3 regions of the Pseudomonas sp. Pso3 genome follow, and region 2 is predicted to be linked to each of the others. Evidence: predicted binding sites of a transcription regulator. Region 2 holds the regulator's gene; each other region holds the start of a gene.
What was found. The regulator FliA, encoded in region 2, starts transcription of late flagellar genes. The targets are predictions, from matches to a motif close to CTAAAGTTTNNNNNNNNNNNGCCGNTAA.
Positions count from the first base shown of each region.

Region 1: a site for FliA is predicted at 1,944-1,971, ahead of ACZ5R1_RS10230 (methyl-accepting chemotaxis protein). Genes of this name have one in related genera too.
Region 3: a site for FliA is predicted at 1,888-1,915, ahead of ACZ5R1_RS21370 (methyl-accepting chemotaxis protein). Genes of this name have one in related genera too.

Region 1 is NZ_AP043687.1:2,187,393-2,190,663, forward strand. It holds gene ACZ5R1_RS10215 (ABC transporter ATP-binding protein) at 1-150, shown strand, start outside; gene ACZ5R1_RS10220 (sensor histidine kinase) at 177-1,235, shown strand; gene ACZ5R1_RS10225 (response regulator transcription factor) at 1,232-1,873, shown strand; gene ACZ5R1_RS10230 (methyl-accepting chemotaxis protein) at 2,014-3,271, shown strand, end outside.
Region 2 is NZ_AP043687.1:1,653,054-1,656,324, reverse strand. It holds gene ACZ5R1_RS07790 (protein phosphatase CheZ) at 1-352, opposite strand, end outside; gene ACZ5R1_RS07785 (chemotaxis response regulator CheY) at 372-746, opposite strand; gene fliA (RNA polymerase sigma factor FliA) at 834-1,574, opposite strand; gene fleN (flagellar synthesis regulator FleN) at 1,571-2,401, opposite strand; gene flhF (flagellar biosynthesis protein FlhF) at 2,494-3,271, opposite strand, start outside.
Region 3 is NZ_AP043687.1:4,548,913-4,552,183, reverse strand. It holds gene ACZ5R1_RS21380 (NorM family multidrug efflux MATE transporter) at 1-830, opposite strand, end outside; gene ACZ5R1_RS21375 (LysR substrate-binding domain-containing protein) at 936-1,865, shown strand; gene ACZ5R1_RS21370 (methyl-accepting chemotaxis protein) at 2,027-3,271, shown strand, end outside.

The DNA.
Region 1 (3,271 bases), 530 kb from region 2:
GCGCGGCGCTTCCGCGACGAACTGGAGGACTTCATGGACGAAGCCGACGCCGCCCGCACCCTCGGCAGCGCCATCCAGTGGGGGCGCTATGGAGAGCTCTTCGCCTATGATCAGGCGGCCGATATGTTCAGCCTGGAAAATCCAGGTTAAGAGCGACCACGAACGAGAAACTGGCCATGGATCGACGACCCTTCGCCACCACCACCCATTGGCTGCGGCTAGGGGGCCTCTGCGCCCTGGCGCTGGGCATCGCCCTGCTGGACACCCTCACCGACCGGGAGATCGCCATCGGCGTCTTCCAGGTGGTGGTGGTGCTCCTGGCGGCCGGTTTCCTGTCCGCGCGCGGGGTCACGGTCACCGCCCTGGGCTGCACGCTGCTGGTGCTCTGCAGCTATGTCGCCACCCGTAGCGGCGACCAGGAGGCGGGGCTGGTCAACTGCATCATCAGCCTGCTGGCCATCGTCGCGGTCGCCGCCCTGTCGCTGCGCCTGGAGGCCGCCAAGCGCGCCGCCGATGCGGCCCGGACGCGCCTGGTCCAGGCCGGGCGCCTGAGCCAGCTGGGTGAACTGGCCGCGTCCATCGCCCATGAGGTGAATCAGCCGCTCACCGCCATCGCCGCCAGTGGCAACGCCTGCCAGCGCTGGTTGAGCAATCAGCCGCCGCAGGTGGAGCGCGCCGTGCAGGCCGCGCAACGGGTCATCGACGACGCCCACCGCGCCAGCGCAGTGATCGCCCGGGTGCGCAGTCTGGTGCGCCAGGCGCAGGTGGCCAAGGATTGGCTCAACGTCGCCGATACCGTGGAGAAGGTGCTGGATTTCGTCCGCGCCGAATTGAGCCAGCGCCAGGTCGCCGTGGAGGTGCGCCTGCAGGAGGGCCTGCCGCCGCTGCTGGCCGACGAAAGCCAGCTGCAGCAGGTCATCCTCAATCTGCTGCTCAATGCTCTGGACGCCCTAGAAGGGATACCGCCCGAGCAGCGGCGGGTGGTCATCCAGGTGGGGCAGGACACCGCCGGCGCCATCCGCCTCGGCGTCGAAGACAGCGGTCGTGGCTTGACGCCGGTAGCGCGCGAGCAGATGTTCGAGGCTTTCTACACCACCAAGGCGCAGGGCATGGGCCTAGGCCTGGCGCTGAGTCGCTCCATCGTCGAAGCCCACGGCGGGCGGATCTGGGCCACCTCGTTGCCGGAGGGCGGCACCGGGGTCTACTGCAGCCTGCCCAAGGATCCACAACCATGACCTCAGCGAGCATGACCGACCAAACTCAGCCCACCCTGGTCCACCTGGTGGACGACGACGCCTCGGTGCGCGCCGCCGTGGAAGACCTGCTGGCGTCCGTGGGGCTCGATACCCGCAGCTATGCCTCGGCCGCCGACTTTCTCGAGCGGGCCCGGCTGGACGCGCCGGGCTGCCTGGTGCTGGACGTGCGCATGCCCGGCATGAACGGCCTGGATCTGCAGCAGGAGTTGCAGCGGCGTGGCCTGGCGCTGCCGATCATCTTCATCACCGGCCATGGCGACATCCCCATGTCGGTCCGGGCGATGAAGCAGGGCGCCCTGGAATTCCTCACCAAGCCGTTTCGCGACCAGGACCTGCTCGATGCCATCGACCAGGCACTGCGCAAGGCGCAGGACGCCCATGCCCAGCGCCGCCAGTTGCAGGATCTGCAGAGCCGCCTCGACACCCTCAACGACGGCGAGCGATTGGTGCTGGCGCGGGTGGTGACCGGGCTGCTCAACAAGCAGATCGCCGCCCAGCTGGGGGTCAGCGAGATCACCGTCAAGGTGCGTCGCGCCGCCCTGATGCGCAAGCTGCAGGCCGGTTCCCTGGCGGAGCTGGTCAAGATGGTCGAGCGGCTGGAGGCGTCGCGCGGCTAGGCCTTTCCTGTCGGGCGTACAGGCGCTGGACCGGCTCCGCAGCCTGGTTGTCGCGCCAATCACTTGCGCGCTAAAGAAAGGCAATAGTCAGTCGATACGGGTTTTAGAGGATCGCCTTTCGCCGATCCAAGGAGCCCGTCTTGAACCTTCGTCAGCTACGCATCGCCCCCCGCGCCATCCTCTGCTTTGGTGCAGTCACCCTGTTCGTGATGCTGCTAGGAGCCTTCGCCCTGGTCCAGCTCAAGGCCCTGCGCGCCACCGAGCAGGCGATGGAGGCCGAGTGGCTGGCGAGTATCCAGACCACCGATGACATCCAGATCGCCTTGATGCACACCCGGCTGGAGAGCATTCGGCTGCTGGCCACTGAGGACAGCGCCGCCATGGCCATGGCAACGCGGAAGATCCAGCAGAATCGCGATCTGATGAATGCGCGCACGGCCTATTACCGCGACCATCTGATCTCTACCGCTGAAGAGCGCGCCAATTTCGAGCAGGCCGCGCTGCAGATGAAAGGCTACCTGGACGGGCTGGATCGCATCGTCACCCTGGCCGCCAGCGATCGCGCCGAGGCCCTTAGGCTGGCCAATGGCGAGCAGCGCCAGCGGGCCGAAGGCTATCAGGAGCAACTGACCCGCCTGCGCGATTTCAACGGCGAAGGCGCCCGTCACGCGGGGGAGGCGGCCACCGGCATCTATGACCGCAGCGTCAGCATCGTGGTCGGCATCATGCTGCTGGCGGTGCTGGTGACCCTGCTGCTGGCCTGGCGTCTGACCCGTAGCCTGGCTCAGCCGATCGGCGACTCCCTGGCCGTGGCCAATGCCATCGCCCAGGGTGAGCTGACCGGCCGGATAGATCCCACGGGCAAGGACGAAGCCGCCGGCCTGATGCGCGCCCTGGCGCAGATGCAGGACAATCTCAAGGATACCCTCCACGGTATCTCGCGTTCGTCCGACCGCCTGAGTGATACCGCCCGCACCATGCACGCCGTCACCGACCAGGCCAGTCGCGCCCTGGCCAGCCAGAACGCCGAGATCGACCAGGCCGCCACCGCGGTCACCGAAATGAGCGCCGCCGTGGAAGAGGTGGCGCGCAACGCCGCCTCCACCTCCCAGGCCGCGCGGGAATCCAGTGCTGCGGCGGAAAACGGCAACACCAAGGTCGGCCAGGCCCTCGACGCCATGCAGCGTCTCACCCAGCAGGTGCAGTCGACCTCGGTCCAGGTCGAAGGCCTGGCCGGGCAGGCCCAGGACATCAGTCAGGTGCTCAGTGTGATCGGCGCCATCGCCGAGCAGACCAACCTGCTGGCGCTGAACGCCGCCATCGAGGCCGCCCGCGCGGGCGAGCAGGGTCGCGGCTTCGCCGTGGTCGCCGACGAGGTCCGCGCCCTGGCGCACCGCA
Region 2 (3,271 bases):
AGTTGCCTACCAGCGGGGCGCTCTCCTCCACCAGATCCATGGTCCGGTTGGCGGCGTTCTCGGTCATCTTCACCACGTAGGAGAGACGATCGGTGGCATCGCTGATCTGGGAGACCTCTTCGCCGGCCATGCCGCGCGGATCGATCTCGAAGTTGACGATGGCGTTGTGCAACTCGCGGGTCAGCTTGCCGACTTCCTGGTAGAGACCCCGATCGCGCAACTGGTTGAGTTCATTGATGACGTGCACGGCCTGGGTGAAATCGCCGCTTTCCAGGCATTTCACCAGCTCTTGGGCGTGCTGTTTGAGATTCGACTCGAAGTCGCTGAAGCTGTTGGAGCCAAGCTGATCCATAACGTCCCCGCGGCTTTCTTCAGCCGTTCACCCGCTCGAAGATCTTGTCGATCTTTTCTTTCAGCACCTGGGCGGTGAAAGGCTTGACCACATAGCCGTTCACGCCGGCCTGAGCGGCTTCGATGATCTGCTCGCGCTTGGCTTCGGCGGTCACCATCAGCACTGGCAGGGTCTTCAGGCGCGCATCGGCGCGCACCTGGCGCAGCAGGTCGATGCCGGTCATGCCGGGCATGTTCCAGTCGGTGACGAGAAAATCGAAGTTGCCGCTCTGCAACATCGGCAGCGCGGTGTTGCCGTCGTCCGCTTCGGCGGTATTGGTGAATCCCAGATCGCGCAGCAAATTCTTGATGATGCGTCTCATCGTGGAAAAATCGTCCACGATGAGGATTTTCATGTTCTTGTCCAAGTCGACCTCCGTCCTAATCCGCACACACGCCGCAAGGCGCGTCTAAGCAATCGTAGTAGCCTGAGTACCAGCCGGTTAACGCGAACGCCATTCCGCCAGCCGCGCCCGCAGGCGTGCCGCGCATTGACTGTGAAGTTGGCAGACGCGTGACTCGCTCACGCCCAGCACCTCGCCGATTTCCTTGAGGTTGAGTTCCTCGTCGTAATACAGCGAGAGCACCAGACGTTCACGCTCCGGAAGATTGGCGATGGCGTCGGCCAGGGCCTTGCGGAAGCGCTCGTCCTCCAGACCGCGACCGGGTTCGAGTTCATGCGAACCGCTCTCCTCGAGCCCATGCTCACCACCCTCCATGAGGTCGTCGAAACTGAACAGGCGACTCCCCATGGTGTCGCCAAGGATGCCGTAGTACTCATCCAGACTCAATTTAAGTTCGGCCGCGACTTCGGAATCTTTAGCGTCGCGACCGGTGCGCGCTTCCACCGCGCGAATGGCGTCGGTGACCATGCGCGTGTTGCGATGCACCGAGCGTGGCGCCCAGTCGCCCTTGCGGACCTCGTCGAGCATGGCGCCGCGGATGCGGATGCCGGCGTAGGTCTCGAAGCTGGCGCCCTTGCCGGCGTCATATTTGCGCGAGGCCTCCAGCAGGCCGATCATGCCGGCCTGCATCAGGTCCTCGACCTGCACGCTGGCCGGCAGTCGCGCCAGGAGATGGTAGGCGATGCGTTTCACCAACGGCGCATAGCGGTTGATGAGTTGCTCCTGCTGGGTACGTTCCGAGGTTTTGCTGTACATGCGAAGCCCGCTGGATGCTGTCATGCGTGGGTACCGATGGCTGGTTGCACAAGGCGCTCGACAAAGAACTCGAGATGGCCGCGCGGATTGGCGGGCAACGGCCAGCCATCGACTTTCTGAGCTACCGCACGAAAGGCCAGCGAGGCCTTGGCACGCGGAAAGGCTTCGAACACGGGGCGCTGTTTCTGCACGGCTTTGCGCACCGCCTCGTCGAACGGAATGGCGCCCACATACTGGAGGGCGACATCCAGGAATCTGTCGGTCACCTTGGTCAGCTTAGCAAAGAGATTGCGACCTTCCTGGGGCGTCAGCGCCATGTTCGCCAGGACCCGGAAACGGGTGACGCCATGGTCGCGATTGAGCAGCTTGATCAGGGCGTAGGCATCGGTGATGGAGGTGGGCTCGTCGCACACCACCACCAGGACTTCCTGGGCGGCGCGAACGAAGCTGACCACCTGGTCGCCGATGCCGGCCGCGGTATCGACGATGAGCACGTCGAGGTTTTCGCTGATGTCGCTGAAGGCCTGGATCAGACCGGCGTGCTGGGCCGGCGTCAGATTGACCATCGCCTGGGTGCCCGAGGCCGCCGGGACGATGCGGATGCCGCCCGGGCCGTGCAGCAGCACGTCGCGCAGCTCGCACTCGCCGGAGATGACGTCGGCCAGGGTGCGCTTGGGCGACAGGCCGAGCAGAACGTCGATGTTGGCAAGGCCCAGGTCGGCGTCGAGCAGCATGACGCGCCGCCCGATATCGGCCAGGGCCAAGGCCAGGTTGACCGACACGTTGGTCTTGCCGACACCGCCTTTACCGCCCGTGACCGCTATGACTTGGACGGGATGCATGCTACCCATTGCCTGATACCTTTGATTGAAATCCGTCACACTTTAGACCAAGTGCATTTGGCGTGCCCAGGCATGCGATGCACCACTACCGTTCGTCTGCGCTAACCGGCGCGGCGGGCATTGCTCTGATACAGGCCGGCAAGCATGCCCGCCATGGTTTCTTCGCTCGGTTCCTCGGGGGCCTGCAGGCTCACCGCGCGGCTCACCAGCTGGTGGCTGCGGGCCGGATGCAGGTCGTCCGGGATGCGCGGGCCGTCGGCGATGTAGGCCACCGGCAGGCGCTGGCTGATGGCCAGACCCAGGGCTTCGCCGAGACTGGCGGCTTCGTCCAGCTTGGTCAGCACGCAGCCGCTCAGGCCGCAGCGCCGATAGCTGTGGTAGGCCGCCTTGAGCACCTGGCTCTGGCTGGTGACACCCAATACCAGATAGTTGCGAATTTTCAGCTGGCGGTTGGCCAGGGCTTCGAGCTGCACCTTGAGCGCCGGATCATTGGCGGGCATGCCCGCGGTGTCGATCAGCACCAGGCGCTTGCGTGCCAGGGGTGCCAGCGCCTGGGCCAGGGACTGGCCCGGGTCGACCAGGGTCACCGGCACGTCGAGGATACGGCCGAGGGTCTTGATCTGCTCCTGGGCACCGATGCGGAAGCTGTCCATGCTGACCAGCGCCAGACTCTGGGGACCGTACTTGAGCACGTAGCTGGCGGCGAGCTTGGCCAGGGTGGTGGTCTTGCCCATGCCGGCCGGACCGACGAAGGCGACGACACCGCCCTCCTCCAGAATCTTGGCGTCGGTGGTCTTGGCCAGCTGGGCGAAGTTGGCCAGCAGCATGCGCCAGGCATGGCGCGGGTCCTGGATCTTGGCGACGCTGTCGAGCAGGTGG
Region 3 (3,271 bases), 2.0 Mb from region 2:
TTGGCGATCTGATGGGCCGCCAGGGCGGTGGCGCCGAGGGCGCCCATGCACAGCGCCGCGGAGAGGAACAGGCAGGCTTCCACCGCATAGGTACCGCTGATCGCCAGGCCCTGGCCGAGGGTGTCGGCGAGGGCACGACGATCCGGGCGGCGCAGATAGCGGCGCAGGGGATAGGCGGCATAGGCCGGATGGCGGGCGATATACAGCGCCAGGCCCAGGGCCGCGCCATTCATCACCACCGCGGTCACCGCGCCGATGCCCGGCAGCCCGGGTTGCGGCAGGCCGCCCCAGCCGTGCAGCAGCGCCAGGTTGAACAGGGCATTGAGCACCGCCGCGCCGAGCACGATGGTCAGTACCGGTCCGGGGCGCTCCAGGGCGCTGGTGAAACCCCGCAGGGTCATGAACAGCAGATGGCCGGGCAGGGCGAAGGCCAGGCAGCGCAGGAAGACGCCGGCCGCCTGGCGACTCTCTTCCGGCTGGCCGGCCAGGGCCAGCAATGGCTCGATATGCCACAGCAGGGTGCCGGCCAGCAGTGCCAGCACCGCGGCGATCCAGATCCCGGCCGCCGTCACCGCCGCCACGCCCTCGGTATCGCCCGCGCCCCGGCGCAAGGCCGCCAGGTTGGCCACTGCGGTGATCACCCCCACGCAGATCACCGAGACGAAGGAATAGACCGCCGCCCCCAGGCCGCCACCGGCCAGGGCGGCCGGGCCCAGGCGGCCCATCATCAGGGTGTCGGTGAAGACCATGGCCACATAGGCCAGCTGCGCACCGATCAGGGGCAGGGCGAGGCGCAACAGCGCGAGCAACTCGTGACGCGGCAGAGACATGGGTGGATCTCGCTGAGCAGGGCCGACTTTGACAAGAACTCATTGTTGGATGCGGTCGCGCCTTCCACAATCGGAAAATAGCCATGCCATCCATGAGTCAGAGTCATGCCCGACGTCCCCTCGCGGCTGCCGCCGCTGTATGCCCTGCGCGCCTTCGAGGCCGCCGCTCGCCATGGCTCCTTTACCCGCGCGGCTCAGGAGTTGTCGCTGACCCAGAGTGCGGTCAGTCGCCATGTGCGGACGCTGGAAGAGACCTTTGGCTGCCGCCTGTTCGAGCGCGCCGGCCGTCAGCTGGCGCTGACCGAGCCCGGCAAGCTGCTCCTGCCGGGCCTGAGCGAGGGCTTCGAGGCGCTGGCGCGGGCCTGCGGCAATCTCGCCGTGGCCGAGGGCACCCTGAGACTCAAGGCGCCTACCACCCTGTCGCTGCGCTGGCTGCTGGCGCGGCTGGCGCGCTTTCGCCAGCTCAGTCCGCAACTGGACATCCAGCTCACCAGCGTCTGGATGGCCAGCGACCGGGTCGACTTCGTCCACGAGCCCTTCGATTGCGCGGTGCTGCTCGGTGATGGCCGCTTCCCGGCGGACTGGGAGGTGGTGCCGCTGTTCGAGGAGTGGCTGGTGCCGGTCTGCTCGCCGGCCGCCGCGCGTGAAGGCGTCTGGGACCCGGCGCGCCTGCAGCGCGAAGAGCTGCTGCATCCCACCTTCGACCGCCGCGACTGGCGCCGCTGGCTGCAGGCCATGGGCCTGACCCAGGCGGTGCCCCTGACGGGTGGCCAGGTGTTCGACACCCTGGAGCTGGGCATGGCCGCTGCCGCGCGGGGCTACGGGGTGTCCATCGGCGATCTGGTGATGCTGGCCGAAGACGTGGCGGCCGGACTCATCGCCTTGCCCTGGCCCGAGGCGGTGGCCAGCGGCGATGCCTATTACCTGGTCTGGCCGCGCAATCGCCGGGGGCAGGCGCGCTTTCGCCAGCTGGCTGACTTCTTGCAGCGCGAAGTGGCGTCCCAGAGCCTTCCGGAGGTCATTCGCCATAAATAAGGCGCCAGACTGCTGTCATTGGCTTTAGTTCATCGTACCTCTGCCGATAAGATAACAGTTAACCCCTAAGAAGACCGCCCTAGAGCGGTCGGTCGCCTGATATAGCCCTTGCCCTCAAATTCGTACTGCCCTACAGGGATGTAGGCGCTTTGGAGCCCCCTATGGTCATTTCCCCGCGTCGTAGTATCGCCCGACAACTTGCCTTGGCCCTCAGTCTGGTACTGATTGTCGTGATCGCCGGCAGTTGTCTGTTCGCCCTCCATGCCCTGAGCGTGTCCATCGAAGGCACCCAGCGCAAGCACCTGGGCAGCGAGGCCCGACTGCTCTCCGATCAGCAGCAGACCTTTCTCAGCACCCTGAAGATCAGCACCCAGCGCCTGGCCAACCTGTTCGAGCGCCGCTTCGATGGCGGCCTGAGCCTGGCCGGCGAGCGACTGCCCCTGGGCAGCGCCACGGCCCCCGCGCTGCTGTTCGCCGGTCAGGCGCTGAACAGCGACTTCAGCCAGGTCGACGACTTCACCCGGCTGACCGGTGGCGTCGCCACCATCTTCGTGCGCGATGGCGACGACTTCACCCGTATCACCACCTCGCTGAAGAAGCAGGACGGCAGCCGCGCCATCGGTACCCAGCTCGATCGCAAGCACCCGGCCTATGCCGGTCTGCTGCAGGGCCAGAACTACGTCGGGCGCGCCCAGTTGTTCGGGCGCTCCTACATGACCCAGTACACCCCGGTCCGCGACGGCGCCGGCAAGGTCATCGCCGTGCTCTTCGTCGGCTTCGACTACACCGACGCCCAGGCCCAGCAAATGGCCCAGCTGACCCAGCTGCGCATCGGCGAGACCGGCTCCCTGGCCCTGCTCGACGAGCAGGGCAACTGGCTGGTGCCGCCGGCCAATGCCAAGCAGGCCAACGAGCTCCTCGCCGCCCTCAAGAACGATCCCAAGCAGCACGAACACACCTGGCAGGACGGCAACGAGGACTTCCTCAGCGTCAGCGCGCCGGTCGCCGGCGAAGGCTGGACCGTGGTCGCCACCCTGCCCAAGGCCGAGCTGGACGCGCCGGTGCACGCCGTGGGCCTGCGCCTGGCCATCGGCAGCCTGATCGCCCTGGTGCTGGCGGTACTCGCCTCGGTCGTCCTGTTGCGCCACAAGCTGAAGCCGCTGGGCCAGCTGGTGGAGCGGGCCCAGGCACTGGGTCGCGGTCAACTCAGCGTGCGGGTCGAGGCGCGCAGCCACGACGAGATCGGCGAACTCGCCCGGAGCTTCAACCAGATGGCCGATGCCCTGGCCTCCACCGTCGAGCAGGTCCGTGGCTCTTCGCGCGCGGTCACCGAGCGCTCCCAGCAACTGAGCCAGCTGTCCGACCAGACCCTGAGACGCTCCGCCGAGCAGTCCAGCCAGATCGAC